One region of the Clostridium sp. YIM B02551 genome, then DNA from elsewhere that is predicted to be linked to it. Evidence: a T-box and tRNA genes for the amino acid it is inferred to sense, from the RefSeq annotation. Region 1 holds a T-box; the other holds one or more tRNA genes.
The links. A T-box is a leader RNA that pairs with one kind of tRNA and senses whether it is charged. The one in region 1 lies ahead of trpS (tryptophan--tRNA ligase), so its partner is inferred to be a tRNA-Trp.

Region 1 (17,187 bases):
AAATTTCGTCTAATATTGTTAAGATAATCTGGAACAAGGATATGTTAAAAAAATATGGTATAGGTGCAGATTCAGCTCCAAAAACTTGGAATGAGTTGATTTCTATTTGTGAAAAGTTAAAAAGTAAGGACCAATCTATAATTCCACTACAGTTAGAACTAAAAAACATTGAGGATGTAAAAGCTATATTTGGAGAACCAAGTGCAATAAATGATAAAAATGTTTACGCTTCACTTTGGAGTAATAAAGATGGTAAATATTCTTTAGATAGTATGAAGGATATAATAAGCGTATATAAGGAAATGTATGCTAAAGGACTTATAAACTTCGTTACTAATCCAAGTGATAAATTAACTAATAAATATGATTTTGCTAATCAGAAAGTTGCAGTGACTTTATGTACTTCAAATGATAAAAACTTTTTTGCGCGAACAATACCTTTAAATTTTGAATTAGGAATTTCTGATTTACCAGTATTTGATTTAAATAAAGAAAATAATTATTATTACTTAAATTCAAAAACACTTGTTATTAATGGAAGTATAAAGCCTAATAGTGAAAATGATAACTTTGCAGAACAACAAAGACATTTAGATGCGGTTAAAAAAGTAATGGAATATTTGATAAGTGATAAATCTAATTTAACGGTATTTAAATCAGAAACTCAAATACCTAATCTATTAAAGAATAAAGATACCAGTGCCTTGAGATATGGAGAATTTTTTAATGATTCTAAGTTTAATTATGAGGTAAAAGATCCTTCAGCATTTGTAGATTTAAATAGTACAGCTATTACTAAGATATTATTAGATGCAATAAAAGATAAGATATCTATAGAAGATGCAATTAAACAACTTAATGATCAATATAGTGGAGCATTAAAGAGAGCTTCTGATTCTGGAAATATAGACGTTGATAAATATAAGGAGTAGGGAATTTATGAGTGAAATTAAGGAAACAATAGCTTCAATAAAAAGGATCAATAATAAATACTTAATTGCTATACTCCTATTTTCAATTTTATCGGAGATATTTCTAATAAGAAAAATAGGAATAAAAGACTCAACAACATTTGCATTAGCATTAGCATTGGTTTTATTTGAGATAGTACTATCTAAAGAAGATATAAATAGATCTATCCTATTATTTATACTGTCATTACCTGTTCTAGTTACAGCCAGAAAGGTATTTTATCTTGACGTAAAGCTTATAATATTAAACTTTGAATCTATATATATAATAGGTGTATTTGCTCTAAACTTTACAAGAATAAAAAATATGCTGGGTGAATATAACAAATCAAAAAATCTTACAAGAAACCTATTTACTTATATAATATTTTTTGTTATTTGCAGTTATATTAGTGCAATCTTTTCTCCTGATATTATGAAGAGTTTTGCATTAACTACAACAAGTGTGCTAATACCAATAATGTTTATGTTCGTTTTAGCTGCAGTAATAAGCAAAGATGAAATGCATAGAGTTATATTTATGCTTATCTTGGCAGTTAACTTAAGCTGCTTATATGGATTTGTTCAAATTATTAAAAATCATGCATTTTCATTTGCAGCACTTAAGGCATCTAGAGATATTATTACATTTGGATTTCATAATTCAAACAATTTTGTATTTGTAATACTAATTGTATATCCATTACTAGTAGATACTCTGTTATATAAAAAGTACAGCGAGACTAATAAGATATTTTATATAGTATCATTTTTGCTTCAATCACTTAGTATTTTTGTAACGTTCTCTAGAGGGGCTTGGTTAGCTGTTATTATTATCTTTATTTTATTATTATTAAATAAGAGATATATTAAGATTTTCTATGCTTTTATAGGAATCGTTCTTGCAACTGCAAAATGGACCATTCCATACATTATGCATAGGGGAATACAGGGAGTATCTCTTTTACAAAATGAATCAACAATGGCAAGGGTTCAAGCGATAATTACAAGTATTTATGTGTCAATTAAGTATCCCTTTGGTATTGGAATGGGATTCTTTAACGAATTTTATAGGAAATATGTTTTAGATGGATATATGATGTTGCCTGAGGATCTAAGAAATAATTCTGCAGTTCCTGATTATACTATGGAGTTAGCACATAATGTATTGATGCAAATATCTGTAGAACTTGGGATTTTTGCTCTTATTGTATTCATAATGATATATGCAAATAGAATTAAAGCGTGTGTATTAAGTTATACTGAGAGCAAGGCAATAAATGCATCATTAGTAATGTATATGTTTTTAGGAATTACAACAGGAATAGAATTTAACCATAAAGGGGTAGTTACTCCAACAATTATGCTTTGGATAGTAATTGCATTATCAGTAATTAATACGAGACCTAAAAAGATAGAAAACTAATGAATATATATTCTACTTAATTAAATGAATTTGAGTATAAAATGTAAAATCTGGAGGAGTTTATGAAAATTTTAACCATCCCATCTTGGTACCCAACAGAGGATAATAAAGTTTCTGGAGTTTTTTTTAAAGAACAAGTTGAGGCTTTGAAGGAAAATGGGATTGAGGGAATAATACTTTATGTACACTTCATTAGTTTAAAGCAGATGTTTACTACAAAATTAAAAGTTGGATTTTCATTTTCAATAGAAAATGGAATTAAAGTATATAGGTATAATACATTTAATGTATTTCCAAGAATGTATGGATTGTTCTTTAAATACTATAGTTATTTAATTAGAAAGTATTTCAAAAGGGTTGTAGAAAAAGAAGGAAGTTTTGACCTAGTTCACATTCATTCTTCTATTTATGGGGCTATTGCATATAACTTGTCAAATATAGATACTCCGTATATCATTACAGAGCATTCATCTGCATTTTCTATGAATGAAATTAATGATACTGTAAAAAGATATTTATACGGAGCCTTTGGTAATGCCAAAGAAGTTATTGCTGTTGGCAAAGGTCTTCTTAAAGATATCTCTGTGTATAGGGGTGAAGGAAACTTAAGACTTATTCCCAATATGCTAACCCTAAAGGAACAAAGAATAGAAAGTGACAAGAATAAAACTAGATTTAGATTCTTTAGTTTGGGAACACTGTATCAGAATAAAGGAATGGACATTTTAGTGGAAGCCTTTAATAAAAATAAAGAAGCATTCAGTAATGTGGAACTTTATATAGGTGGAGATGGAGAAGAACGTGGAAGATTAGAAGAACTAATTGAAAAATACGATTTAAAAGATAGAATTATAATGTTAGGTGGTTTATCAAGGGAAGAGGTAGCGATACATATGGCAAATTGTGATGTCTTTGCTCTTGCAAGTAGATTTGAGACATTTGGCATAGTTTTTTTAGAAGCTTTAACATTTGGTAAGCCAGTAATAGGTACAAAGACTGGTGGGCCAGACACAATTATAAATGATATTTGTGGAAAAATTGTGGACGTAGATGATATAGATGGTTTTGGTGAAGCCATGTTAAATATGTATAATAACATTAATAAATATGATTCTGATGAAATTAAAAGCTATTGCAAACATAATTTTAGTAAGGATGTTATAGCAAGTAAAATAATTGATGTTTATAGAAGTGTTATTAAGAATCAGGGGTGAATGTCATAAGTAATACATTAAGTAGTTTTATTAAAAAATTTCTAGGATTCTCGATTGGTCCGGTTGTTTCAGCCTTTTTAGGATTGATTATAGTTCCTATAACCACATATTTTGTTTCTCCTGAAGAATTCGGGAAATCATCAATGTACACACTAGGATATACATTATTTTCTTTGATAATATACCTAGGAATGGATCAAGCGTTTGTAAGAGAATATAATGCTGTAAAAGACAAGAAAAAGTTGTTTTGGAGTAGTTTTACAATACCATTTATATTTTCGCTTTTATTTTCTATAGCTATTTTAATATTTTACAAGCCAATATCAATGGCACTATTTGATAGTTATGAATGGTATATTATGCTTTTATTGAGTATATCTATGCCTTTCGCAGTTATGGATAATTTTAATATGCTCATTTTAAGAATGCAAGAAAAAGCAGTTTTATTTTCAATGATGAGTGTTATTAATAAAGTAGTTAACCTATTCGTATTGTTGGGATATTTCCTATTAGTTGAAAAAAGCTTTAAAGCTATTATAAATGCAACCTTTATTAGCTTAGTTATTATGGTTATGGCTGAAATAATAATAAATAGAGAATATTGGTTGAGTAAGATAAATTTTGATAAAGTTCTTATCAGAAGAATGTTTAAATTTGCATTACCATTAATTCCTGCAACTATTATTAGTTGGATATTTGGATCAATGGATAGAATGGCATTAAAAGAGTGGTCAACATATTACGAAATAGGATTATTTGCCGCAGCACTTAAAATATCAAATGTACTTGGAATATTTCAACAGGTCTTCGCAACTTTCTGGGTGCCAACTGCATATAGATGGTATGAAGAAGGGGAGCCTAGGGAGAAGTTTATCAAGGTAAGTGATTATCTTACAATAGTAATGACATTCTTGTTTATTTGCATGTTGATATTTAAGAAAATCCTTATGATGGTATTAGCAAGTAGTTATGATAATGCGGCTAGTTCATTAACATACTTACTATTTATGCCTGTATTGTATACAATGTCAGAATCTACTGCAATCGGGATTACATTTAAAAGAAAAACAAGCTTTAACTTGATAATTTCCATTTTAGTTGCAGTAATTAATTTTATTTTAAATTTCATTTTAGTACCTAAGTTAGGTTCATTAGGTGCAGCAATATCATCAGCTGTGGCTTATATAACCTTCTTCTGGCTAAGAACAATATTCTCAAGTATTGTATGGGGAAAATTTGATTATAAAGTTTATATTGCAAACACAAGTATTATGATTGCTGCGTCAATTGTTGATGTGGTATTTAATAATTCATTTTTAAATGCAGTATTTATTATAATTTTCCTTTTACTTAATATTAAACATGTTAAAGAGGTATACTCCTTGGCTTCAGGTTTTTTGTCAACAAAACTTGGAAAAGGTAAAGAAGAATTGTAGAACTTAAGATAATATAAATAAAAAGATGATTCCATATAAAGAAGGAATCATCTTTTTTTATTGAAGTAAATTTGTTTATTGATTCAATTTTATGTTATTTATGAAATTATCAGAAAGTAATCCTGCTCCTCCAAGAACATATAAATTTGATGGACCATCTCTCTTAACAAAATTCATAATATTGCTATCAATAGAGTTGCCGCTTGTCAAAATAATAGGTAGTCTCATCTTGGCTGCAAGCACACCTCCAGTTAATGCATCAGGAAAATCAAGTCCAGTTGTAATCACATTTCCAACAGAGAAAGTATTCTTATAAGCATTTAAAATTTTTAAACAAGTACTAAATCTATCTTGACCATCAAGTCTGACTATAGTAATTCCTAGGTTTTTTAATTGATTTTCAACATTTAAGGAGACAGCTCCATAGCTTCCTGGAATTACAATTTTATTAATACCATTATTAAGAATAAATGATTGAATAGAAGGTTCTAGAGTACTTGGAGTAGTAAATAGTATAGGATATCCAAGTAATGCTGCAGTTGGACTGATTGATAGAGCATCTGGAAAATCGAATGCAGTGGTTAACACAGCTGTCTTACTTGAAGTACTATTTAAAACTTGCTTGGCAATTTGTATTGAGGTTGCAAATCTGTCACTTCCACCAAAACGAAACACCTTATAATTGGTTTTCAATGAATTTTCAACGTTTGAAGAAATAACGCCAGTGCTTCCCAGTATATAGATGTTTTGGGGATGTAATCTTGCAATTTCATACTGAACGGAGCTTGGTATGGAATTAAGATCAACCAGTAAAATAGGAGCATTTAATGAGTAAGCTAGAGGCACTGCAGCTAATGCATCTGGAAAATCATATGCGTATGCAAGAACCACATTATTAGAACCTGATGGCCAACCTTCTCGACTGATAGCTGTAGAGGTACCATATCTATCTGATCCTCCTAATCTTGAGATGCCTGTGGGAGACAATATGCTTAAGTTAAGAGATGTTGAACTAAAACTAACTTTAGAACCGCTGCTATCTGATAGTTTAATCTGCATTGTATTTATATTTTGAGAAGAACTTCCTCCATTAATTGTTGATAAATTTATAGCACCATTTTTCAATGCCTTACCATAAATTTTAAATAAAGTTCCGTCCGTTATATTTAAGCCAGGAACATTACCTATTAAGGTTGAATAGAAGGATATCTTACCGTTTGCGGTATCAATAACTGGATTTCCATAAGTAGAATTACCATTACTAAATATGTCTCCAACTGTGATATTAGAAACTTGGATATATGATTTGTCATAATATAAATCTATAGATGCACCAAATAAATTTTGAACACTTTTTGCATTTACATTGATTATAAAATTATCACCAACGTGAATAGGTGATTGCTCAATAGAATAATATATTGATGGAGTGCTTATTGCTTTGGCTGGTAAAACGAAAGTTGCTGAAATTAAAAAAGTAATAAGAGAGAAACATAAAATTTTAAAAAGTCTTTTATTATAGAAATTATACATAGACTATTCTCCATTCATTTATATTGTAAAGCATTAATAAGTTTATCTTTATTATACAATAAGAATAATACAGTTGTGAAGAAAGAGAATTAAATATGAATAGTTAACTAATATTGATGTAATATCCTTATTATGTTAAACTTTAATATAGGATAAAGAATTAGAAAGGTAAGGATGAAGATATGAAGGTTAAAAAAGCTATAATTCCAGCAGCTGGTTTAGGAACAAGATTTTTACCAGCAACAAAGGCTCAACCAAAGGAAATGTTACCTATAGTTGATAAGCCAACAATACAGTATATTATTGAAGAGGCAATAGCTTCTGGTATAGAGGAAATATTGATAATTACTGGGAGAAATAAAAAATGTATTGAAGATCATTTTGATAAATCCGTTGAATTAGAAATGGAATTAGAGAAGAATGGCAAGGAAGAACTATTAGAAATAGTTAGAGACATTTCGGATATGGTTGATATCCATTACATTAGACAAAAAGAGCCTAAAGGATTGGGACATGCTATACTATGTGCTAAAACTTTCGTTGGGAACGAGCCCTTTGCAGTTCTTTTAGGAGATGACGTAGTTTATAGTGAAAAACCTTGTTTAAAGCAATTGATAGAATGCTTCGATGAATATAAAACTTCAATTTTAGGCGTACAAACAGTGCCTAGAAGTGATGTAAGTAAGTACGGAATTGTTGATGGAAAACATATAGAAGATAGAGTATATAAAGTTAAAAATCTTGTTGAAAAACCAAATGTTGAGGAAACACCAAGTGATGTAGCCATATTAGGGCGATATATTATAACTCCTCAAATATTTGATATTTTAAAGAATACTAAGCCTGGAAAGGGTGGAGAAATACAATTAACTGATGCACTAAAGGAATTAATATCTCAGGAAGCAATGTATGCCTTTAATTTCGAAGGAAGAAGATATGATGTTGGAGATAAATTAGGATTTTTAGAAGCTACTGTAGAGTATGCATTAAGAAAAGAAGATTTAAGAGATGAATTCATAGAGTATCTAGCTTCTAAGCCATGGGAAAGAGTATAATAAAAAAAGAGAGTATTACTCTCTTTTTTTTATTTATCTAGGAATTAATCCAATTTTCTTTTGAACTTTTCTTAAAGTTTTATTTGCTACGTAGTTTGCTTTAATAGCACCATTTTTATAAATTTCCTCTAAATAAGATTTATTTGATAAAAGGTTATTGATTTTTTCTTGTAGAGGAGCCAATTCATCTACAATCGCATCACCAACATCTTTCTTAAATTCAGCATACCCTTTGTCAGCATAATTAGTAACTACATCCTCTGGAGTTATTCCTTTAATCGAACTAAGGATATTTATTAGATTTTTAATCCCTGGCTGATCATCAGAGTAATTAATTTTACCTAAAGTATCAGTAACAGCTCTACTTATCTTCTTTCGTATAACATCTGGTGGGTCCATAATTAATATATAGGTATTTGGATTTTCATTTGATTTGGACATTTTTCTTGATGGATCTTGTAAATCCATTATTTTAGCACCAGTTGCAGGAATATAGGGTTCAGGTATGATGAATGTATCACTATAAGTATTGTTAAATCTATTTGCAATGTCCCTACATAGTTCTAAGTGCTGTTTTTGATCTTTACCAACAGGGACTAGGTCTGCATTATATAATAATATATCAGCAGCCATTAATACTGGGTAGTTGAATAAGCCAGAACCTATAGAATCCCCTAGTTTTTGCGATTTGTCCTTATATTGAGTCATCCTTCCAAGCTCACCCATATAAGTATTACAAGCCAATAACCAAGATAATTCACTATGTGCTGAAACATGAGATTGAATAAATAAAGTATTCTTTTCAGGGTCAATGCCGGCTCCTATATAAATTGCTAACATTTCTAAAGTTTTTTTTCTTAGGTTAGCAGGGGTTTGTCTAACAGTTATTGCATGCAAGTCAACTACACAAAAATAACAATCATATTCTTCTTGCAACTTTACCCAGTTTTTTAATGCTCCTAAATAGTTTCCTAAGGTTAAATCGCCTGATGGTTGAATACCACTAAAGATAACTTTTTTACTTTCATCCATTGTATTTCTCCTCTCAAAATTAAAATAAGCCCTATGGATATAATCCATAGGGCGTATAAAACGCGGTGCCACCTATCTTTTAGAGTAATACTCTTCTTAAATAAGATACAAATATATCTTGTTCTTTTAACGTAGAACAATCGTTTTAGCCTACTTAAAATTCAGCTAAAAACCTCAAAGATCCATTCAGCTTAATCTTACTTACTGTAATCTCACCAGCTACAGCTCTCTTTAAAGAAGTTATTAAGCTTACTATTTCTTTTCATAGGAATCAACTAGTATTATATTATAATATATATTATATGATTATGAAAGAAGACTGTCAACGAAGCGAATTAATAGTTTTTTCTTCTTCCAATTAAGGCATCGAGTAAAAAAACAATTGCAGCTAAAACTAATAAAAAATTAATAGCATAACCACCGATTTTAAAAATAAGTCCTAAAATCCAAAAGAATAATACAAATCCGCCAATCCATCTAAAAAAAACCATACATAACACCTCCTAAAGCATTCTGTATTTAGTATTCCATCATATAAAATAATAATTCAAACTGTGTTAGAAATAATTCAAAGTATATCACAGGGGCTGTAGGAGTGGTGTTAGCTATTCAAATTAATAAAATACAAGACCCTTACCTAATTAGGCAAGGGTCTCTTAAAAGAATTAGAATCTGTCTCTGTTGAATTTTTGAGCTTTTCTAGCTTTTCTGCACTCAGGGCATCTTACAGGATCATTTTCGAATCCTTTTTCTTTAAAGAATTCTTGTTCACCAACAGTGAAAACAAATTCCTTTCCACAATCTTTACATACTAAAGTTTTATCTTCCATATCTATGGACCTCCTTAAAAATCTGTAGGGTCATTTTAGAGATAATTTTAACCTTCCAGATCTTAAAGAAAGTAAAAATTTATCATTAAAAATTTCCCATATACTGTACAAAAATATTATATCATATCAGTACTTAAAAACAATATTTTTCAAGGAAAAAATTTCTACTAACTGGCTTTATGGCTAAACTTATAAAGCATACACGCTATTAGCGGAATTATCAAAATAACGACTAAATTTGCTAAGGATAAGTAGTTTAATTCTACAATAAAATTATAAGTATTTTTACTAAAATAAAAGCAAAACAAGAATATGAATATTGATATGATGGTGAAAAATTTAAGTTTGTTAGTGAGTTTGCTTTGATTAATATAGAATATTCCGTATATGCATAATAAATATTTAATAATAAAACCAAGCATATATTCCATTAAAACAAATAATTCACCACTTTCAATATATCCTCCGTAAGATATCCTTTGTGCCTGAATGAACTCTGGGTAAAATAAGTTGTTAGCTCTTATTGGCCCTAAGGAGCAAATAATACTGAAGACTGAGTAGACAATAATTATTACTGCGATAATAATAGATGTAAAGTAATGGGCCTTAAGATTGTTTTTCTTTGAAATATTCTTTATATATGGTAAGGAAATTCCAAAGGTTGACATAAGCCCCAAAGCATAGAGTATGCTAAAAAATGAGTTTAGAGTTAATTTATTTTCTAGAATAGGAGTTACATTTAAATATTTATTATATTGAAGTCCAAGTATTATTAGCAGAAATGTGCATATAAGCATAAATGTTATTGAAACTAATGCAAGTTTAAAAATACTTTCGATGCCTTTTGAAGCCATATAAACACAAGGTATTATCAAAAATAAATAAGAAAAAAATAAAGGCGTTTCTATAAATAAATTTGTATGAATAGCACTAGATAAAGCTGTTATACTTTCACAACAATTCAAAAATAAAACTGCTGAAAAGAGTAATAAAAAAATAGTTCCAAAGGATTTACCAAAGGATTTAATATATAGAAAGTTTAAATCTGGAATACTGTATTTCACAAATGTATTTATTATTATGTAACCAACAGTAATAAGTATTAACCCAGCAATAAGTGTATATAACCAGGCATCTCGTCCCCCCCACTCAATAACTAGACTAGGATATAATTTTATAGAGAGCATAGTCAAACATATAATAAAAAACATAAAATGTTTACTTGTTATTTTATCCAAATTAGTCCACCTCTTCTTAATTTTATTCTGAAATAGTATTTACTATTTTGGGGAATATTAAACCCTATGGAAGAAAATAATAAGGAGTAGTGAGGGAAATGAGCAAGAATAATTTAGATATTATTAAAGAGAAGTTTAATAATGCTTTTGATGTAAAGTATAGAGAAATTGAAACACAGATCGGAAAGGCAACACTGGTATTTATAGATGATCTATGCTCATCTGATTTCATAAGTCAGTATATTATTAAACCACTAATAGCCAAAAGAAATAATATTAATACTACTGAAGATCTTTTAACTAAAGTATTGGATATTAATTTAGCTGGAGACGTTAAAGATATTAGTGATGCTGAATTACATATATTAATGGGTGATGTAGTACTTATTTTCAATCAAAATGAGAAAATGCTTTATTGTGAAGTTAAAGGTTTTGTTAGGAGAAGTATAGGTATACCTGTTACAGAATCAGTACTTAAAGGCCCTAGAGAGGGGTTTGCGGAAGCACTAGTTGATAATGTAGCATTAATCAGAAGAAGAATAAAAAATCCTAGCTTGAAATTTGAAGTAATGTTTGCCGGAACTGAATCTCAAACAACCATTTGCATATGTTATATGGATGGTATTGCTCCAAGTAATTTAGTTGAAGAGGTAAAACGTAAAGTAAAGAAAATAAAATACAACTTTATATTAGATACAAACTACATAGAAAATGAACTTAAGGAAAGAAAAAGTGTTTTTGATACTGTAGGATATACAGAAAAGCCAGACGAAGTTTGTTCAAAAATTATGGAGGGAAGGGTATCAGTAATTGTTGATGGAACACCTTTTGTCATTACTGTTCCATATTTCTTCTTGGAGAATTTTCAAGCACCAGATGACTATTACTTAAATAAGTATTTTGTGAATTTCACCAGAAGTCTTAGATGGATTGCATTTTTTATAGCAACATTTTTGCCAGGTATATACGTTGCTATAATAACATACCATTATGGAATGATTCCAACATTATTTGTATTTAGATTGGCAGTAGCGAGGGCGGGAGTTCCATTTCCAACATTTTTAGAAGTCATTCTAATGATGGTTTTTTTTCAACTGATAAAAGAAGCAGGTTTAAGATTGCCTCAACCAATAGGAGGAGCCATGAGTATAGTATCTGCATTGATACTCGGAGATGCAGCAGTAGGGGCAGGCTTAGCTTCAAGAACTACTATTTTAGTTGTTGCAATAAGTACCGTTAGTTATTTTTTGATACCAAAAGTATATGGAGCAGTTTCTATATGGTCTATTATTATTGTGGTTTTATCTACAGCTTATGGATTAATAGGATTTACTATTGGGGAAATGGTATTGATTACTCACTTGGCTTCGCTAAAAACAACTGGATATAGTTATTTATTTCCACTAGGTACAACTAAAAAGCATGAATTTAAGGATATTATCTTTAGAGGTGATTTAAGAAAGATATCTGGAAAAATATTTAGTAAGGGGGAATAAATAGTGAGAAAACTAAAGAGGACAATAGGATTATTAATGGTAGGGATTCTTATGGCAGCATCTACAGGATGCTATAACTATAGAGATATAAATAAAGTTACATTTGTGACTTCTGCAATCTTAGACTTGGATCCTTTTGATAATGTTGTAATATATTTGGAATGTATAAATCCTTATAGAAACACAAATGAAAGTTCGGATAAAGGTAAGAGAATAGTCTATGCGGGTACAGGAAAGACTTTTCTCGAGGCTATTCGGGATGTTGGGAGAAGTTCCTCATACAAAATTAACTTTACTCAAAATAGAGCTTATATATTTACAGAAAATGCAGCAAGAAAAGGATTAAAAAGACACATAGACTTAATAGAAAAAGATCAAGAATTATTAGTAAAGCCAGATATGTTTGTATATTATGGATCATTAGACCCACTAATTAAATTTGGAGATAATGATGAATACTTAGGTCTATACTTAAATGAATTAACACAGAAAATGAAAACAACTCCTACAGTACTGTACATGAATACAAGTGATTATTTATCTGAGAGGATGGCAGGTAATGGAACAACTGTCATAGGAGGGTTAAGATTTAAAGAGGATATTGTAGGAAAAAAGCTAGAACTTTCTGGTGGAGGCATATTTAAGGGAGACAGACTTGTACAAAACATCAATGAAGGTGAGGGACTAAGCTTTAACTTTTTAAGAGATAATGTAAAATCTGGTACTCTTGAAGTAAGAAATCCACAAGATAGAGATACTTTTGTGACTTTAGAAATTTTAAAAAGTAAAACTAAAACTGATATTCAATATGATGGTCAAAGGGTAAGACTTTTCAAAAAAATAATAATAAATACATCAATAGCAGAAGCTCAAGGTAAACTCGTAGTAGATGAAAATGTTATTAATTATATAAAAACTTGGGAAGCAGAAAATATTAAAAAGCATCTTTCACAAGTATTCAGTGTTTACAAGAACCAAAATATCGATATATTTCAAGTAGAGAATAGATTAAGCAAAAAATACTCTAAAGTAGAAATTGAAGATCCTATTAGATTAACAGACCTAATAGTTGATGTAGATTTGAATATTGAAGGAACCTCAAAAACAAAGAATTCTCTATAACTATTGAATATACATAATAAATATTTTAAACTATTTAATATAACATCAATAATTTACCAAGGGGGAAGAAATATGGCAAGTAGTTATTCTTTCGATATTGTTTCACAGGTTGATATGCAAGAAGTTGACAATGCTGTAAATCAAGCGTTAAAAGAAATAAGTCAAAGATACGATTTTAAAGGAAGCAAAACGTCTATTGAATTATTAAAAGATGAAATAAAAATACACTCAGAAGATGAATATAAGTTAAAAACAACTATAGAAATATTAAAAGCTAAATTTGTTAAGAGAGGAATTTCACCTAAAGCTCTTGATATTGGAAAAATTGATACTGCTAGCTTGGGGACAGTAAGAGTTGCAGCTAAGATTGTAAATGGAATTTCTAAAGAAAAAGCAAAAGAAATTCAAAGTGAAATTAAAGCATCTAAAATTAAAGTGCAAACACAAGTAATGGAAGATCAATTAAGAATAACTGGAAAGAGTAAGGATGATTTACAAGAAGTGATTGGACTAGTAAAACAAAAAGATTTCAATATAGCTGTTCAATTTGTAAATTTTAGATAAAAGGATTTATAAAAGTGATTAGGGTAATTTAGATTACTTTTAATCACTTTTATTTTATATTAGTAGACTTTTTATATAAATTATTTATATTATATACTATAATGAATATAAGAAGGATATAAGGGGAAAAGTTATGGATAGAAGAAAATTAATGACCCTTATTAAACAAGAAGAGGGAATAAAGTTAGATTTTAAGCAAAAGATAGATATAAGCTCAGATAGTGGAAAAAAGGAACTTGCTAAAGATATTTGCGCTATTGCAAACTCCAAAGGGGGAAGAGGGTACTTAATAGTAGGAATTGAGGATAAAACTAAAAATATTATTGGGATTGATAAGGATTACATTTTTAGTGAAGAACAAATTCAACAAATAGTAGCTTCTAGATGTGAAACACCAATTCCTATAAAAGTAGATTTTTTTGAAATTGAAAAAAAGCATATTGGAGTAATAACTATATATGATGGGCAGCAAAAACCATATCAAATAAGAGAAAATGGAGCTTTTTATATTAGAAGAGGATCTACAACAGATGTTATGAGAAAAGAGGAATTATTATCTGCATTCCAAGAAAACTTAAATATAGTATTAGAATCATTTCCTCTCATACGAAGCAATATTAGCGCTTTAAATATGAATTTAGTAAATAAGTATTTTCAAAAGAAGGGTATAATCATAAATGATGAAAATAAAGAGTTTCTCTTAGAAAGTGCATCCATAATAGTAAGAGATGGTGACTCAGATAATTATTTTTGCTCACTAGGTGGATTATTAGTTTTCTCAGATATAAATTATTTATACATACCTAATAATATTGTTACAATTAGGGTATTAAATAAAGAAAGTATAGAAGAAACAGTAGTTATTTCAGGGAATCTCATGAATATAATAGATGAAAGTGAAAAGAAGATAAATGAGATTTTACCCAATAAATATCCTAAAAAACCAATACTTGAAGCATTAAAAAACGCGGTATTATATAGAGATTATACTCATATAAATAGAGGAATAGATGTAGTTATAGGATATAAATCAATTGAAGTAATGAGTCCAGGAAACCTCCTATATCCAAAGGTTTATCAAAATAACTTTAGCTACTTAAAAAGGAATATATGGTTATATGAAAAAATGATTACTTTAGATGATAATAAGCGCTTTTCACAAGGTGTGGATGGGTTTAATATAATGAAAAAAGCTTTTTATGGTAAAGGGCGGGTAAAGTTTGTTAACTCAAGGATTGAAGGAATTTTTAAAGTCATTTTCCCAGGATGGTCAATTTGTGAAAATTAGGTGTAGGGATTTATCTCTATACCAATTAAATAAATATAAGGGGTGGTAAGAATGATTCAGGTATTTTGTAGCGAAAGAGGATCAGGAAAAACCAAAAAACTTATAAACTTAGCAAATGACAATTTAGAGGATGCTAAAGGAGATTCGGTATTTATAGATGATGATAATAGAACGATGTTATCATTAAATAGAAAAATACGGTTTATCTCAACTGAAGAGTTTACTTTAAAGGATTATGAAAGCTTTTATGGTTTTTTATGCGGTCTAATTTCTGAAAACTATGACATCGAAAATATTTATGTAGATGGTCTTTCAAACATTGTCAGAGGTAATGAACTTAATGGAGCCGAGTTATTGTTCGAAAAAATGAAAAATTTAAGTAGGAGGTTTGGAGTTAAGTTTTTTATAAACTTAAATCATAATTGTAATGACGTGCCTGAATTTATAAGGCAGTATAGCTATAGCTATAGTTAGATTTGAAAACAATTTCTTTAATATAAAACTAGGTTACATCCATTTAAAATATCTTTCATGGAAAGAAGATGGATGTAACTTAGTATAAAGCCTGTAATAGGGCTTTTTTATTTTATTCTTTGGGAAATAATAGGCTTTAAGATTTTTAGTAGCGGAATTTGTTGATAAAATATTGAATTATTTATATACTAAGTATATATGCGCATTTATTAGGAGGAAGTATAATGTCAATGATTTTAGACGAACTTATGGATCGTGGGTACATAAAACAATTTACTCATGAGCAAGAAACAAGAGAATTATTAGAGAAAGAAAAGATAACTTTTTATATAGGATTTGACCCTACAGCAGATTCGCTACATGTTGGACATTTCATTGCAATGATGTTTATGGCACATATGCAAAAAGCAGGACATAGACCTATAGCACTATTGGGTGGCGGTACAGCAATGGTTGGAGACCCAAGTGGAAAAACAGATATGAGAAAGATGCTTACTAAAGAGCAAATAGAGCATAACGTAGCATCTATAAAGAAGCAGATGGAAAAGTTTATTGATTTTGAAGATGGAAAAGCTTTAATTGTAAATAATGCTGATTGGCTACTTAACTTAAATTATGTAGACTTCTTAAGAGAAATAGGAACTCATTTTTCAGTAAATAGAATGCTTACAGCTGAGTGTTTTAAACAAAGATTAGAAAAAGGATTATCATTTCTTGAGTTTAATTATATGCTTATGCAAGGGTATGACTTTTATGTATTAAATAAGGAATATGATTGTAAAATGCAATTGGGCGGGGATGATCAGTGGTCTAACATGATAGCTGGAGTTGAACTTATAAGAAAAAAATCAGCTAAAGATGCCTTTGCAATGACATGTACGTTATTAACCAATAGTGAAGGACAAAAGATGGGTAAAACCGTAAATGGTGCATTGTGGTTAGATCCAGAAAAAACTTCTCCATATGATTTCTATCAATACTGGAGAAATGTTGGAGATGCTGATGTGCAAAAGTGTTTATCACTTCTTACATTTTTACCTATGGAAGAAGTAAGACGTTTAGGTAGCTTAAAAGATGCTGAAATTAATGAAGCTAAAAAGGTATTAGCATACGAAATTACAAAGTTAGTTCATGGTGAAACAGAAGCTCAGAAGGCTAAAGAAGCTTCAGAAGCATTATTTGGTTCAGGAAATGATTTGAGTAATGTTCCAACTGTAACAGTGAGCAAAGAAGCATTTGGTAAAGCTCTTTTAGATTTATTAGTAGAAACTTCGGTTATACCTTCAAAGAAAGAAGGAAGAAGACTAGTGGAGCAAGGTGGATTAACTCTAAATGGAGAAAAAGTTTTAGACTTTAAAAGAGAATTTTCTGAAGAGGATGTGAAAGAAGGCTCTGCATTAATTAAAAGAGGTAAAAAGAATTATAATAGGATAGTTGTGGAATAAAATTTATTCTAATTTTAGAGGATCACTTTAGGAATATATAATTTCTTTATATTAAAATCTTAAGTGTATCCTCTTTCAATTTTT
Region 2 (17,187 bases), on a different contig from region 1:
TTTAGCTTTTCTTATATATGGGTATGGGTTTTCTTTAAATCCAACCAATTTTACTGTTTCATTCAAATTATTATCATCGATAATTTTTTGCAAATTATCTCTTTCACTACCTTCACCTAATATACAAATATTATTAACAATTCCTTGTTTTATTAAATTACTTTGTGCCTTTAATAATAAATCAAAACCTTTTACATATAGCAGTCTTCCTATTGCTAAAATATCTATCTCTTCTTCTATTTCGATATTTTCAATTGATTTGCTAATAATTTTATTTGAATTAATCAAATTGTAGATAACCTTAACTTTTGGACTAAGCTCTGGAAACACTTCTACAAATGAATCTTTTGCACCATTAGAAACGCATACAATACTATTAAATTTAGAATACGTATTTCTTTCTCTCTCTTTTTTTTCAACCCTATTTTTTTTATAGTCTGTATGTACCCATGCTACTTTATTTGCATATTTATTGGGTGAATTTGCTACTATATAAGTTGCATCTCCCTCTAAAAATGCTATTTCACAATCAAATTTTTCATTTATAAATATGTTTAGTATGTTAATTTTACATAGTAATTTGAATATTATCTTCAAGATCCTATTTACCTTATGGTTAAATATACTTCTCACTTTTATATCTTTAGGTATTTTATCTAAATAAACTCCCTGTTTTTCAAATAAAAGTAATGTAATTTCAAAATTACTTTTATCTATTATTTCTAAGATATCTATTAATACTTTTTCTGCCCCACCACCACATAAATTATCTATTACAAATAATACTTTTTTCATATAACGTCTCCAATATTTTACTATCTAGCATTATCATCACCAAACAACACAAAAAATGTCTTGAAAATCAACTTAACATCAAGCAAAAAATTTCTTTCTCTAACATATTTTATATCCAACTTCATCCAATCAACAAAATCAATAGAATTTCTCCCCATAACTTGCCAATAGCAAGTTAATCCAGGCTTAACATTCAATCTCTCTCTCATCCACGGTTCAAATTTCTCTACTTCTTTTGGTAAGCTTGGCCTAGGACCAACCAAACTCATTTCACCTTTTAAAACATTAAAAAGTTGAGGCAATTCATCTATACTTGTTTTTCTGATAAATCTGCCTATTTTAGTTATTCTAGGATCATTTTTCATTTTGAACATTGGACCAGACATTTCATTGCTTTCTAAAAGTCTCGCCTTTAATTCTTCTGCATTAGTAACCATACTCCTGAACTTATACATCCTAAACGCTTGTCCATTCTTACCAATTCTCAACTGAGAAAATACAATGGTCCCTTGAGAATCTAATTTTATTAATACAGAAACTATTAATATGATAGGACTCAATAAAATTAATCCAGCTAATGATCCGATTATATCTATCAATCTTTTTGAAACCTTATACAACAATGGTTCATTATCCGTAAAAATATCATTACCTATATTATTTACTTGCACTTGATTCCCTCCAAACTCTGAGTATATATCGCTGTCACTTTATATCTCCTAAACACATTTTATACCTTTATTCATATATTACAAATAACTCAAGATATTAATCTTATATCTTCAAAATCACCCACAATCAAACAAAAGAAACTTACATTTCAAGAAAATTTATATTACAAAAAAAAACAAAATGTTCTAAAAAAAATCAATACACCCTATCAAGTTGTGCATAAAATTTATAACATTCATATATTAACATAGCAATATTTTTTCATCAATAAAAAAATATTGACCCTTTCTTCTATTTATCGACATTCATTTTAGCTTATATTCATGACCCACATGTAATCGTTGGAATAAATATGTTTTTTTTCTATATTTAAGTATATTAATAGACTTATATATCCTGTTTTTTAATTTTATTATACTTTCAAAATAATAATATGAATTTTATGTAAATAACTCTATATCCCTAAAAAACTAATTTTTCTACAAATATATTCGATTATTTTTGTTCTCTCTTTGATTTTACTATATTTAGGAGATAAAAACCATATAAAATTTTATATTTATCGACTATTTTTAAATTCTGTTTAAATATAAAAAAGTGCACAGATATCTATAAACATTCTGTGCACTTTTCTTCTTAAAACAATCGCCTATTGAATTTTTTAAACTTAATTCTCATATTTAAAACTACTTTTTAAAGGTCAATCTATAAATGATTTAGTTCTGCTTTAATTACTTGTATTTGTGGTGTTAGAAGCGTCTGTTGTTGAGTCTGATGGTGTCGTTGTATCTGTTGGGCTTGTTGATGTACTTGGATCCTCTTTCACTGGAGTTGCTGCTTGTCTTGCAATTGCTAACGCATCATCTAAATTAGAATTTAATTTGTTTAGCGCATCTAATCTTGCTTGAAGTTTTGCAATAACTTTATCCATAGATGCCAATGCATTTGAAAAATCTTTTTTCTCAACTTTATCTTGTGTATCAGCCTCTACAGTGCTTATTCCTGTTGTAGCCTTCACTTCATCACTTGAAGTATTAAGTACAGATGCCTTAGCTAATAAATCATTTAGCATATCTTCTGGAAGTGTTTTATTTCCTGCTTTTATGTCTTCTAATATAGCATTTAATTCTTCTGTCTTCCCCTCAACTTGTTGTCTAACTTGAATTGTTTGTTGTCTGATTTGTTTCATTGTTTCATGCTTAGCTTTCATTGCTGTTTTGAATTCACTAATCTGTTGTTTCTTTTCATCTTTTTTTGCTTGATTAGCTTCTTTTTTAGCTGAACCATTGTTTTGTTTTGCTTCATTATCTGTAGCATTAGCTGATTGTTTTTTGTCTTGACTTACAACATTTGCTTTGTTAGCTCCTGTATTTTCTGGTTTTCCTTTAGCATAAACAGCTGTTGAAGTTAACATTACTCCTGAAATTACTAATGCGGCTAATCTTGTTTTATTCATAATACTTTCCCCCTAAAATTAATTTACTGAATCTAAATTTATATCTTTAACATCATCAAGTGAATTTAAAGATTCTTTTATATTACTAATTGCTGAATCTAATTTATTATTAACCTTAGCCTTTTGAGCTGGGGTTAATTCCTTAACTGTACCTGGCTTAACTGTTTTAACATTACCATTTGTACTAGCTGATTTATCTGTAGCCTCACCTGCAGAAGTTGTAACTGATGCTGAATTACCATCTGTTCCATTGGAGGTTACATTGTTCTTATTCCCACAACCAGCTAAAACGAGACTAGAAATAATTATAATTAACAATAATACCTTCTTCATAACTTCCTCCTTATCTACCTTATGTTAATAAATACGAAGAAGATATTTATTTTTTTGGGGTATTTATAGAATTTTTTTAATATTTAGTCAGCAAACTTTTTTTTGCAATATAAAAAGCGAAAACCACTGGTTTTCGCTTTTTCCATATATCTACCTAAAATTATTTTTCTCTTATTGGAGTTCTAGGTGCTCTATTTTCTATACTACTGTCTACTCTTGATTCATTTTTTCCAAGTTTTCTGGATTGTTTTGAAAATCCTATTTCATTTGCAGTTTCTTCCTGCATCTTCTTTACTTCTTTTCGAGTTTTCTGTCTTGATTTTTTATTATCCTTAGAATTCTTATTATTCTTATGTGACACAATAATACCTCCTATAATTATTTATAGGTTTATTGTTTCAATAAATAAATTGAGCTATTCTAGGAAATTCTAGGAATGGTCATTAATAATGTTATATCTCATTGAATCCAATAAGTTTAATACCATTATCTTTTATATATTCTTTAATTAAATTAGAAGTTAACACTTCAAATTCTTTAGCTCTATTTGTATTATAGGAAGTTGCCTTAATTAAGTCTTCATCTACATAAGCTGGATGGCACATTATCTCTAAAGTTTCATCCTCATCTGCACTTTCCAATAATTTAATTAAAAATTCTTTTGTTGTATTATCTCCATAAAAATCAATTGAGGTACTATTTGTTGTTTTAACACCTTTTTCAATATAATACTCATAATCTTTTGAATATACACATCTAAGAGGTATATTCATCTCCTTTGATAGCTTTATAACTATGTCTGTAAGCTCCTTATTTAAAACAAAGAAATGATGATGAGCATCTAAATGAGTTGGCTTTAATCCTAATAAAAGCAATTTATTTATCTGCGCTCTAAGTTCTTTTTCAACCTCATCAAAATTTGGTTTCTTTACACTTTCAATTCTTCTGTAAAAATATCCATTTTCATCAACTATAGAGCTAACTTCATCTTTCGGCAATATAGGCTTTCCCCAACTTAAAGTTAGATGGATTCCTATATTGGTTATACCTCTTTTTTTAGCTTCTTTTAAGGCTTCTTCAATATATAAGCCATTTGCCATAGCTGTAGTTTCTGTTACTATTCCATTCTCCATGGAATCTAATATTCCTAAAGAGACACCTTTTGTTATCCCAAAATCATCTGCATTAATTATAATTTTTCTCATTATATCACTTCCTAAAAATTACTCTTCGTTTATCTCTTCCTTATCAACAACTACTTCCTCAGCATCAACTTCTGTATTTGCAGACTTTCTATTAGTCCCATTTCTTCTATCCATTAATGCTTGTAATTCATTTTCAAGTGATTTTACGAAATAATCAAATCTTCTTTTAATTCTTTTCTTAAAAAGATATTTTGTCATAAATACATTTACCGTTGAAAAAATACCATTTGCACCTTCACTCTCTATTAGTACAAGTTTAGTTTTATTTTCATCTAATGCAGTAAACTCATATCTTGATATGTATGACATTGATCCTGAGCTAGTGGCACTTCTAATTTCATACACTTCATTTTTTATATAATCAGTTATCTCTACAGTCATTGTTCCAGTTTTTGAAGAATAAGCACCAACTTGCTTTGTTACCGTAGCTCCTATTGGGTCTTTTTCATTAAATCCTGGGAAATCTCTTTTTGCTGTTTTTGCAAAAATACTGAATACATCTTTTACTGAATAATCTAATATTACTTCACTTTCATGTAAGCTCATGTTTTACCCCCTAAGCTATTTTGTTTATGATTTTAAATTTTTGCACAATAAGAATAAAATTCTTTAAACCACTAAGTGGTACTTTTTACCCTATAAATATTATACTTATTTATGTAATTATTTTCAACGTATTTAGCCAACTAACCCATAAAAAAAACAGAAACTCATCGTTTCTGCTTTAAATCACTACACACAGACCCTCTATGAGTTACTCTTCTGCGTGTAATATCTTACCCATGTATATATACTTTTTATTAAACTCAATTCTTAAACTTCTTTCATATTCTTCTATGATCGGAATCTCTTTAAAGTCTACTAATGAGTATGCCTCACCCTTCTCTCCTGCTCTTCCGACTCTCCCAACTCTATGTAAGTATTCTTTAGGGTCTTCTGGAATGTCTACATTAATAACTTGGGTAACACCTTTAATATCTAAGCCTCTTGCTGCTAGATCAGAAGCTACTAACACCTGAACCTTTCCATTTCTAAAGGATTCTAGTGCTCTTTTTCTTTCTTCTTTATCTATATTACCATGAATAGTTGCGGCATTCACTTTATGGAATTTAAGTTTCTCAAGCGCTTCATTAGCATCGAATGCCTTATTAATAAATACTAATATTTTTTTAGCTTTCGAAGCATGAATAAATCTTCTTAAATAATCTATTTTCTTTCTTTGCTCTACTAATACATAATTATGAGTTATGTCTTCATTTACTCTATTTCTTTCTTTTACTCTTATAACCTCAATGTTATCAGCTAAATCCTCAGAAAGGCTTAACGTAACATTATTTAATGTAGCTGAAAACATCAATACTTGTTTTTGCTTTTGAGTTGCTTTAAAAATATCCTTAATAATAGGTAGGTTCTTTTTATCTAATAACTTATCTACCTCATCAAGAACTATAGCTTTAATATTTTGTGCTGGTATCTTCTTTTTTCTAATAAGTTCAAGGGCTCTTCCTGGTGAGGCTACTAATATGTTAGGTTTATCTTTTAATTTGTCTATCTGCCTTGTTATATTCGCACTACCGATTAATGGAGTGGATGTAATATCAAGATTAGATTCTCTTTTTATTTCTCCAATAGTATTATGTATTTGCATTATAAGTTCATGAGTTGGAGCAAAAATTATACATTGTATTTCTTTCTTTCCCTTATCTAATCTCTGAAGTAAAGGAATTAAATAAGCTAAAGTTTTACCAGTCCCAGTCTCAGATTGAGCTAATATATTTCTTCCTTCTAATGCGATAGGTATGGTCTTTTCTTGTACCTCTGTAGCTTCAACTATTTTAAATTTATTTAATGCTTCAACTAGATTTTTATCTAATTCAAACATATCAAATGTTTTCTTCATTATTATACCTCGTTAATTTTTGATTATTGTGTATACAGGGTTTTTTATAGGAAACTTAATTTATTCTTGTTTGAAAATGTCGGTTTCTTGACATTTTCAGGCATGAATAAGTTATTAGTTGAACTTAAAACCCTATACTATATAATACCTTAGTATAGGTTCTATTATCAACTTTTATTAATAATAATAACAAATTTACTTGTTAAAAATAAAATAATCAACTATAATTAAGCTACAAAATACTTTTATTATAAAATTATTTCATTATCAAAGTAAATTTTAAAAAAGGAGTTGTTTTTTGTGGATATAAAGCCATTAAAAATAGGAAATTTAATTGCAAAGCTTCCTATTATACAAGGTGGAATGGGTGTAGGAGTTTCCTCATCTAAACTAGCAGGTGCCGTTGCATCCTGTGGTGGTATCGGGGTAATTTCTGGTGCTCAAATAGGTTATACTGAGGATGACTTTGAAATAGATTCTCTTAAGGCTAATTTAAGAGCTTTAAAAAATCACATAAAAGTTGCTAAAGAAACAGCCAAAGGTGGAATTATAGGTGTAAACCTTATGGTTGCTATGAAAAATTATGAAGAGCATGTTAAGGCTGCTATAGAAGCAGGAGTTGATATAATCATATCTGGTGCTGGACTTCCAACAAATCTTCCGAAAATAGCTAAAGGTTTTAATGTAAAACTTGCTCCTATTGTTTCTTCATTAAAAGGTGCAAACGTAATATTAAAGCTATGGGATAAACATCATGGAGTATCTCCTGATATGGTGGTAGTTGAAGGTCCTAAAGCTGGAGGCCATCTTGGTTTCTCAAAAGATGATTTAGAAGGCGGAAATATTGATTTTGACAAGAGTGTTGTAGATATTATAGAACTTGTTAAAACTTATGAAGAAAAATACAATAAATCAATACCAGTTATTGCAGCTGGAGGAGTTTTTGACGGACATGATATAGCTAAATATCTAAAGCTAGGTGCAAGCGGAGTTCAAATTGCTTCAAGATTTGTTGCTACTGAAGAATGCGATGCTCATATTAATTTTAAAAATGCTTACATAAATAGCAAAAAAGAAGATATTGTTATAGTTAAAAGTCCAGTAGGAATGCCTGGTAGAGCTATAAAAAATGCTTTTGTTGAAAGAGTTAACTTAGAAGGCGAAAAGGTAACTAAATGTTATAACTGTTTAGTTCCATGCGACCCTAAAACAACTCCTTACTGTATCACTAAAGCACTAATCAATGCTGTTAAAGGTGATTTAGATAATGCATTAATTTTCTGTGGTGAAAATGCCTATAGAATAAATAAAATGTATACTGTAAGTGAGCTAATGAATGAACTTATTAGCGAAGCTAAACTTTCATAAATATTAAATAACCCCAGAATACCAAAAGTATTCTGGGGTTATTTTTTCATCATTGAAGTTTAAAAATCATTATATAACTAATTCAAATTATCTATTTCAATTATTTTAGCTCCATCTACCAATTTAACTTTATAAATAATTTCTTTCTTTTCATTTTTACTTTGATTATTAATATTTCTGGTTTCATCTGTTTTTACAGTCGCCTGGTATATATTTTCTCCTATTTTTTTTACACTATCTAGTGAAAATTCCATTTTTTCTATTTTTGTATTGCTTTCTCTATAACCTTCGATTAAGGATTTAACATCGCTATACGCTTTGCTATCCTTTTCTACAACATCCTTCAAAAAATCAATATTCAAATCTTTATTATTGACCATGTTCTTAAAAATCATATTAAATGAAGTTATGGATTCTTCAATTAATGCACTATTGTCATTATTAACTTGATCTGATTCTTTATTAGAATCTGGCTTAGAATCATTATTATTTTGCTGTTTATCTTCTTTATTTTGAGTTTCATTAGACTCATTTTGACCATCAGATTCTTTTTTATTATCTGAAATATTATTTTTTGCATCATTAGAATTATTAGTGTCTACACTTATATTGCTTTTAGCTTTATTTGATTCATTTTTCTTATTAAAAGTTATGTAAACTATAGAGGAAATTATTACAGCAATTACTACAATGCTTATTACTATCTTTAAGTTTTTATTCATCAACTTTTCTCCTAGTATGATATTTCTCTTTGATAATTTCTTTTAATGTCAGCACTCTCATTATCATATCTATCCTTAACCCCATTGTATATAGAACTTCCAACCGGGTAAGACTTAGCAATCACTGCTAATCTACCATTATATACACTTGTAATAAAATCTGTCATGCTTAAGGTTTTATCTATCGGTGCAATAATATTATAGGCTCCTGTTACTCCATGTTGTATTGAGGTAGAAAAAATCATATTCCTTGTTGCGTTATATGCAGCAAGCTTACTAATATCATATCCACTATTTTTTGCTTTATTAATAAATCCATCATAATAAACACTCTTAGTATAACTAAATTGAAGTGCATAAAACTCATCATAGTTATTAGCAGCTATCTGTTGCCATGCAGCTTTAAAATTAGTTCCGTAAGTATTTCCATCTGCAATATATGCATTATTTAATAAACTATAAAAAGCCGGTTTAGTTCCTGAGAGCCAAGAAATAAATGATGCTAAAGTACCCACGTTAGCTGCAAATTGGAACACGCCACAGGATACTCCTCCTTTATCAGCAGGATTATCTGATATTGCTCCAGGATCGCCATTTGATTCATACTTTCCTGCTATATTTCCAAACATTGAATTATTTCTATCATCTTGTATAAAATCCAAGTAATTAGGAAGGTATCCAGTCACTATAGTGTTATCTGGCTTATACCACTTAAACTGATAAAACCCTCTAGTAAGGGCAACTATTTCAATCAAAGTATTGTTTGGTACTTTAGTAGAAGTTTTATAAGCATCTGATGGCTGAGTTCTTATATAAACATCTGTGGATGTTACAGCAAGCTTTTCTTTATATCCAGTTGTGTTATTTATAAGTTCTTGACCAAATTGGTTATAAGCTCTTCCATTTGTAATTGAATTTGCCGCATTTACTGCATCAAAAGAGTTTGAATATTTATTATAAAATTTTTCTCCTTGAAATACATAATACCCACTGTTATTCCAAATTACTTGTCCACCTTTTGTCATTACAACAGAACCGTTAATACTACGTGCTTTTAGTACTGAAGACGCTAAATCACCTGAAGAATAATAGGAAATAACCGCTCCACTTGAATTTTTTACTGAATACATTTTAGTATCTAAGGCATTACTTAAAATTACCATATCATAAATATCTATGATACCATCGTTATTATAATCAAAATTAGAATTGTATGTATTATAGTATTTTTTTAATGCTTCTAAATCATTTGAATTAAGTACATTATTTCCATCCACATCATAGTTAGCTTGCGCTGCATAAACTTTTTGAGCTGTAGGCATTGTAATATTAGCTATCCCAAAACTTAATAACAATATCCATACAAATTTCTTTTTCATATTTATCCCTCTTAAAAATAATATTTTATTACATTCTAAACAACATACTTCATTAATAATTTAATAAATCTCCTTCTGGACATATAATTATTCTCGGATTTTTACTTGGGTCTAATCTTTTCATAATATTTAATAAGTCAGGTTCACTTAATCCAATACATCCTCCAGTTCCTCCACCACTCATAGGTGACACGTGTAGGAATATAGCAGCTCCATCACCTCTCACTGGGTTGTAATAATTAAAATCAGTTGCTATGGCATAGTTATACTGCTGCTTATAGTTTATAAGATGCTCTGCTCCATCCGGTTCCCATCCTTGGTATCCTTCAACCCATCTATTGTAATATGTATTATTCATATCTGTTACCCAATAACTTTCGCTATCGATATTTCTATAATTATATTTTACTCCTGGATTATCACTATAACCAAATGCAAAGACAAATCCAAAATCTCCAATTGGACTAGTATTAGTATTTTGTTTTCTATTGTACATTAGTCCTTTTTCGCCTGTAACTGCTGGCATATCTTTATACACTAGTTTCCATACTCCGTCTTGTTTCTCATAATAATTTGCATTTGCCCTAAATCCACTAGTTGATGGGGCAGTTATAGTTATTATTTGACTGCTTGTATCCGCTGCATATAACTTTTCCACTTCTAAATTTGCAGGAACCAAATTGTATTTTATAGCATTTGATATAACACCAGTGCCACCTAATAAGTGTAATGTTATGTTTCCGCTTTCTTTAATGAAGTCTGCCATTTCACTCTTCATATTTTTTCTTTCTACTAACAAAATCGATTGTTTTCTTTTTGCTGCTAAGACACCACCAGAAAGTGCATCTGGAAAATCATTTCCTGTAGCAAGTATTATTCCTTCATTTAAGCTATCACTGAAATTTTTAGCGACACTTAAGGATGTACTATATCTATCAACCCCTGAAATTCTTTCTGAAGTAATACCCAAAGTTTTCAATTCATTTACTATGCTATCAGAAACAACACCTATTCCACCTGGTATTATTATTTTCGTAATATTATTACTTTTTATATACTCTTTTGTCCTAGAATTTAATTTTTGGGTTTCTGTATATAAAATAGGATAATTATTTATAGCAGCATATGAACTTATTGAAAGAGCATCTGGAAAATCATATGCTGTTGTTAATATCGCAACTTTTTTATTATACTTGAGCACCTCATTACTTATATTCATTGATGTTTCAAATCTATCCATCCCACCTATTCTTGTAACATTGTATCCTTTATCGATTAGTTCCTTCTGAACTTTATCAGAAATTACTCCGTTACCTCCAAGCAAATAGATGTTTTTTGCTTTTAATCTTATTACCTCATCTAAAGTTGCTTGTGGAATAGATTCTTTATCTGTTAAAAGTATAGGCGCATCTTTAATATAAGCAAAGGGCACTCCAGTAAGCGCATCAGCGAAACCATTGCTATAAGCCAATACTACATTTTCAGCTTGGGACCATCCCCCCTTGCTTACTTCCACTGCTGTTTCATATCTATTGGCTCCGCCATATCTGACCATATTTACCGATGACATCGCACTTACATTAACATTATTCATTGTTGTAAACATTAATATTCCAATTATCATAATACTAATTTTTCTCATAATTATTTTCCCCAAACACTCAAATTTATCTTTTTGTGTATAATTTCATACCTCTTTAGTTTGAAATTAAATCTTTTAATACATCATTATCTACAACCCCAACGCCGCCAAGAACACTTACTGAATTCACACTGCTACTATTTGTACTTATTATACTTTTAGCATTTTGAGAATTAGCTTTATCTGCTAATAAAATAAGTGAATTTGTATTTGAAGCTAAAACTGATCCTGCCAGTGCATCAGGGAAATCTACCCCTGTAGCAACATATACTTGATTAAGGTTCATTGATGATTTTATTTGATTAACTATTAATTTATTAGTATCGTATCTGTCTTTTCCACCTAATCTTACTATATTTTTCATATTTCTAATTGCATTATCTGATATAACTCCTGTAGAACCTACTACGTAGGTTTTAGAAATGTTTAAACTCTTAATATAGTTTTCTGAACTCATAGGTATACTATTCTTTTCTGTTAATATTATAGGTATTCCTTTTGCCGCTGCATATGAAGCAATGGATAGTGCATCTGGGTAATCTGCTCCAGTTGCTAGTACTACTTCATTCACAGCTCCAATTTCTTTTGCAATAGATAATGAAGTACTGTATCTATCTACACCACTAATTCTCCTACAATTATATCCTGAATTAACTAGTTGATTTTCAATATCTGATGAAATAGCCCCTGTTCCACCTATAATTATTATATTTTTAGGTTTAAGTCTATTGATTTCATTTTTTGTACTTTCATATAATGTATTTTTTCCAGTTAACAATATAGGTGCATTATATTTTTTGGCTAATGGCGCTGCGCTTAATGCATCTGGGAAATCGTCACCAGTAGCTAAAATTACAGTATCATTTGTGCTTGTCCATCCAGTATTAGATATCTTAACGGCAGTCTTATATCTATCAACACCCGAAATTCTATCAGGAATCTTTGTAACTGAATTTGCTAAATTATTTGGATCTATTGATATATCTTTTGACGCAACAATTTTCCCGTCCTTATCCATTGCTAATACTCTGAACTTCGCATTTAAATCCAATATACCATCTGTTCCATAAGTATTTCCATATTTATAGGTTCCTATTGTAGCAGTTCTTCCAGTGGAATCTTTTGAAGTTTTTACTACACCGTAATAAAAATTACTACTAGGGTTATTAATATCTCCATTATAATAAACAACTGCATAATTTAAATCATCAGTATTATCATCTGCAGAGCTTGTCCAGTTTAAAGTTACTGTGGATTTATTTCCTCCCCAAGGATAAGGGAATGTTGTTACATTAGTAACTGTTAGTAATGGTGTAGTCGGAGCAAACTCATTACTAGCTCTTATTCCTGACATGTTTACCCAATAGTTATATAAATTATTAGCTTGAGAAGCTAGTGGCAAATATATATTTTCTTGTGGCCATATATTATACATTAAGCTACTCCATGTATAATTAGTTTGATCTCCAGCTATTGTTCTATCCTTTATGTCCTTAAATTCATTAATATTTTTACCTGTTATACTTCCATAAAGCTGCTTATAATCTTCTGCTGCCATCTCTGCTGGGTCCCACTCATGATATCCTGAGTTAACGCTGCTATAAGAAGATAAATTTCTTGCTTTATTATAACTATTACTATCATCACTAAAAGGTTTTCCTTCTTTTAGTAATAAATAATAGTTTGTAAATTGATGACCATATTCATGAGAAAGTACTCCTGCTAATTCTTGAAATGAAACAGTATCACATCCAAAAAGTTCTATATATCTATCCTTAGCTAATCTTTTTACTCCCCCATTATCTTCATACATACCATGCCATACACCAGCTGTATATGCTCCCATTGGATAATCACTTATTAAATCAATATGTGATAGATAGCTTACTTCCGGTCCAATGGTATTCTTTATTAGCTCGTTATAAACTGCCTGTACTTTATCTATTGTATTATATGATGATGAATAACTTCTTATTTCCACACCATTAGGCCCTTTATAGGAGCAAATTGGTTGTGTAGTCGCCTTTAAAATATACTCATTTCCTTTTGTTTCATTATCCCATATGACATCATCTTGAACTTTATTATTACTATTAATACTTACTGGTTTATTCTCATGTACCTCACTTGCAAAAGCTGTTCTTGTGTTTAATATTAAAAATGCTGCTAATGACAAACTATAAATTTTCGTAAGTCTTTTCATAATACCCCTCATCTCTAATTTTAAATGAATCACTAATACTTAAATTATATTATATCAAACTTTCCTTTTGAATTATATGACGTTCCTCATAATTTTTAGACATAAAAAAACAACAGAAATAAATTTCTGTTGTTTTATGGCAGGGGCAGTAGGATTTGAACCCACAACCAATGGTTTTGGAGACCACTACTCTACCGTTGAGCCATACCCCTATATTTAACACAAGACTTATATTATCATACTTTTTTTTAAGATGCAATAGTTTTTTAGCTTAAATATTATAATTGTTTATTTCTTGAAACATATTTTTAAAGCAGAAATTAATCTTCTGCTTTATCAATTTATAAATTATTAAATAAAATATTATATTTAATTACTTTCCTCTAAAGTTTTCAAGCTGTTATAGGTGTTATTGATGTTTTCTGTTAAGAGATCAGCAAATTCTTTATCCCCATTATATGTGTTTACCTTTATAAATATGGCACCTTTGGTTATCAATGAGTTTTTATAGCTTTCTATAGTCTCATCTTTTTCATAAAATACTATGAATGGCTTTATATCTTTTTTTTCGGTAATAATTTTACTTACTTTTTCACTGTCTAAAATATCTGACTTAGAATTTAGATATTTGCTATAGTATTCCAAGGTATTATCAGCATAATAAAAAGCTGTACCATTTATTTTTCTTATATTTTCAACATTCTTTGAATTGTCACTTTCAAATTTACTTACTATATCATTATAATTATCTTCATAATAATTTCTATTATCTAAATCATCAGTTTGCAATTCACTTTTTATATTAAATAATGCTATTTTATAGTTATCAAAATCCATCCAATAATATGGAATTTGTTTGCCATCCGAACTTTTCAAACCCTTTGTACCTCTTGATAAATCAATTATTCCAGTTTTCCCCTTATCAAGATTACTAATAAGATCTTTAGCCCATGGCTCAAACGCATCACTTGAATAAACAAACAGATTCATTCTTGAAATATTATTTACTATGTCGTCATTAAAGGTATAATTTTTTATCTCTTCTTGACTTTTTAGCAAAAATTCTACATTATGTCTGTCCTTAACCAATTTTTTTATCATAAGATACGTTGGTTTATTTGACGCCATTATATTTAAATAAGGAGCTCTTTCCTTGCTTGCATGATCAACTTTACTTGATACCACTGTTTGCGGGAAAATAAAAAGTCCTATAAACATTATTAAGTTTATTATAATTAAGGCAAAAGTTACCTTCTTCACTGTTTTCCCTCCTAATAACATATGGTTTTCTAGTATATTCTATAATAATATATGTATAATTTCAATTGATATATACTGGATGTAAGACTTTCTTAACTAATATGTAATATATTACCTTTCATTTTCTCTATAATTTGGATAAAATATAAGCTATAATAATTAAATAAACTATTTGAAAGGAGTCAATTATGGAGTATATTATTGATTCTGTAGAAAAAACTCTATCGCTTGGCGAAAAACTAGGTCAATTAGCTCAAGCGGGAGATGTTTTTTGTTTAACTGGAGATTTAGGTACCGGTAAAACACATATATCTAAAGGATTTGCAAAGGGACTTGGAGTAAATGAGGAAATAACCTCTCCTACTTTTAATATAGTAAATGAATATCATAGTGGTAGAATCCCTTTATTCCATTTTGATGTATATAGAGTAAGTGATTCTGATGAAATTATGGCAATTGGGTTTGATGAATATGTTTTCGGGAAAGGTGCTACATTAATAGAATGGGCTAATTACATAGAGGATATACTTCCTGAAGAATTTGTACATATTAATATAAAAAAAGTTCCTGAGCTTGGAGAAAACTATAGAAAGATTAGAATTAAAGCTTTTGGAGGCAGATTTAAAAATTTTGAGGAGAAAATTTTATGAAGATTTTAAGTATTGATTCCTCCACTTCTGTTGCTACTGTCGCACTTTTAGATAGTACAAAAGTTATTGGAGAATATAGTTTAAATGATAAAAAACAGCATTCTATTCTACTTTTGCCAATGATTGATAGATTATTAACAGATAATGAATTATCTGTTAATGATTTAGATGGATTCGTAGTTTCAGAAGGTCCTGGTTCCTTCACTGGTCTTAGAATTGGTCTTGCTACTATAAAAGGAATGAGTCAAGGAATTAAAAAGCCTTATGTTTCAATATCAAACTTAGATGGTCTTGCATACAATGTCATTACATTTAATGGCATCATTTGTCCTGTAATGGATGCATTAAGAGGAAATGTCTATACTGCAATTTACAAGTCAAGTAATGGCAATCTAGAAAGATTAAGTGATTACCTTATAATATCTCTTGAGGAGTTAGGCAATTTGCTAGATAAATATGATGAATCAGTTATATTTGTAGGTGATGGTACTTATAAATATGAAGAAGAGCTAAAAAACTTAAAAAGTAATGCTCATTTTCCACCCAAACATCTTAATTATACAAGAGCAGCTTCTTTAGGTGAGCTTGGATTAGAAAAATTATTACTTGGGGAAAAGGATGATATAAACAACTCAACCCCTTTATATCTTAGAAAATCTCAAGCTGAAAGAGAGTATGAAAGGAAATTAAGGTTAGACTAATGGAGGATATACCAGAAAATATTGAAATTGTTGAAATGAAATCAGCACATTTAGCTGATGTTTGCGAAATTGCAATCTTCTCTTTTCCAATACCTTGGAGCTATGATTCTTTTAATAATGAATTAAATAATAAGCTTGCAACTTATATAGTTGCAAAAAAAGATGAAAAAGTAGTTGGATTTGGTGGCATATGGGTAATCTTTGATGAATCTCATATAACTAATATAGCTGTACATCCAGATTATCGTAGCTTAGGAATAGGTGATATTTTGATGAAAGAGCTTTTAAAAAAATCCTATGACAAAGGCGCAAAAGATATTACCTTAGAAGTTAGACGATCTAATATAGTTGCACAAAACTTATATAAAAAATACGGCTTTGCTCAAGATGGAATTAGAAAAAAATATTATCAAGATAATGGCGAAGATGCAATTATTATGTGGAAAAGAGAAATTAAAGAGTAATTAATATTATAAAAACAAGGTCTAGATTTTATTTAAATCTAGACCTTTATTTTAGGGTTTTAAGTTCAACTGAAGTTTCCTAAAAAATCCTATATTATCTATATTCTGTTTTTCTAGCTTCACTATTTAATAAAGCTGATACTTGCTTATACAAAAGCAATGTTGGAACTGAAGCTGCTGCTCCTTTTATTAAGTTAAAAGGTAATGTTGCAGTTGCTATAAATGCTCCTAAATCACCTATTGGAACTTTAAATACATTAACATACATTGGTAGTAGTATAAAATAGTTTAGTAAAACTGCAACAACAGTCATTGCAATTACTGAAACAATTAGTCCAATTAAAGCACCACTAAATGTTCTCTTGTATTTATAAATTAATCCTGCTACTAATACCCAAGTTCCTCCAATTGCAAAATTAGCAAATTCTCCGATAAAT

Region 2: it has a tRNA-Trp gene. The T-box ahead of trpS (tryptophan--tRNA ligase) is inferred to sense a tRNA for this amino acid. The anticodon was not compared.

What each region holds. Positions count from the first base shown of each region.
Region 1 covers NZ_JAKGTF010000002.1:239,067-256,253, reverse strand. The annotation lists gene L1S47_RS03900 (ABC transporter substrate-binding protein) at 1-932, shown strand, start outside; gene L1S47_RS03895 (O-antigen ligase) at 940-2,376, shown strand; gene L1S47_RS03890 (glycosyltransferase family 4 protein) at 2,439-3,590, shown strand; gene L1S47_RS03885 (oligosaccharide flippase family protein) at 3,587-5,026, shown strand; gene L1S47_RS03880 (cell wall-binding repeat-containing protein) at 5,102-6,559, opposite strand; gene galU (UTP--glucose-1-phosphate uridylyltransferase GalU) at 6,742-7,614, shown strand; gene trpS (tryptophan--tRNA ligase) at 7,648-8,646, opposite strand; T-box leader at 8,691-8,921, opposite strand; gene L1S47_RS03865 (DUF5670 family protein) at 8,982-9,137, opposite strand; gene L1S47_RS03860 (zinc-ribbon domain-containing protein) at 9,312-9,476, opposite strand; gene L1S47_RS03855 (endospore germination permease) at 9,644-10,714, opposite strand; gene L1S47_RS03850 (spore germination protein) at 10,813-12,210, shown strand; gene L1S47_RS03845 (Ger(x)C family spore germination protein) at 12,214-13,332, shown strand; gene L1S47_RS03840 (YajQ family cyclic di-GMP-binding protein) at 13,405-13,896, shown strand; gene L1S47_RS03835 (helix-turn-helix domain-containing protein) at 14,030-15,184, shown strand; gene L1S47_RS03830 (hypothetical protein) at 15,236-15,658, shown strand; gene tyrS (tyrosine--tRNA ligase) at 15,883-17,103, shown strand.
Region 2 covers NZ_JAKGTF010000013.1:76,971-94,157, reverse strand. The annotation lists gene L1S47_RS15970 (glycosyltransferase) at 1-795, opposite strand, end outside; gene L1S47_RS15965 (sugar transferase) at 816-1,466, opposite strand; gene L1S47_RS15960 (hypothetical protein) at 2,195-2,923, opposite strand; gene L1S47_RS15955 (hypothetical protein) at 2,942-3,256, opposite strand; gene L1S47_RS15950 (small, acid-soluble spore protein, alpha/beta type) at 3,417-3,617, opposite strand; gene L1S47_RS15945 (carbohydrate deacetylase) at 3,709-4,461, opposite strand; gene L1S47_RS15940 (DUF3284 domain-containing protein) at 4,480-5,007, opposite strand; gene L1S47_RS15935 (DEAD/DEAH box helicase) at 5,216-6,361, opposite strand; gene L1S47_RS15930 (nitronate monooxygenase family protein) at 6,662-7,729, shown strand; gene L1S47_RS15925 (hypothetical protein) at 7,807-8,451, opposite strand; gene L1S47_RS15920 (hypothetical protein) at 8,463-9,830, opposite strand; gene L1S47_RS15915 (cell wall-binding repeat-containing protein) at 9,883-11,472, opposite strand; gene L1S47_RS15910 (cell wall-binding repeat-containing protein) at 11,528-13,675, opposite strand; tRNA gene L1S47_RS15905 (tRNA-Trp) at 13,813-13,887, opposite strand; gene L1S47_RS15900 (metal ABC transporter solute-binding protein, Zn/Mn family) at 14,045-14,935, opposite strand; gene tsaE (tRNA (adenosine(37)-N6)-threonylcarbamoyltransferase complex ATPase subunit type 1 TsaE) at 15,124-15,585, shown strand; gene tsaB (tRNA (adenosine(37)-N6)-threonylcarbamoyltransferase complex dimerization subunit type 1 TsaB) at 15,582-16,286, shown strand; gene rimI (ribosomal protein S18-alanine N-acetyltransferase) at 16,286-16,750, shown strand; gene L1S47_RS15880 (ECF transporter S component) at 16,845-17,187, opposite strand, start outside.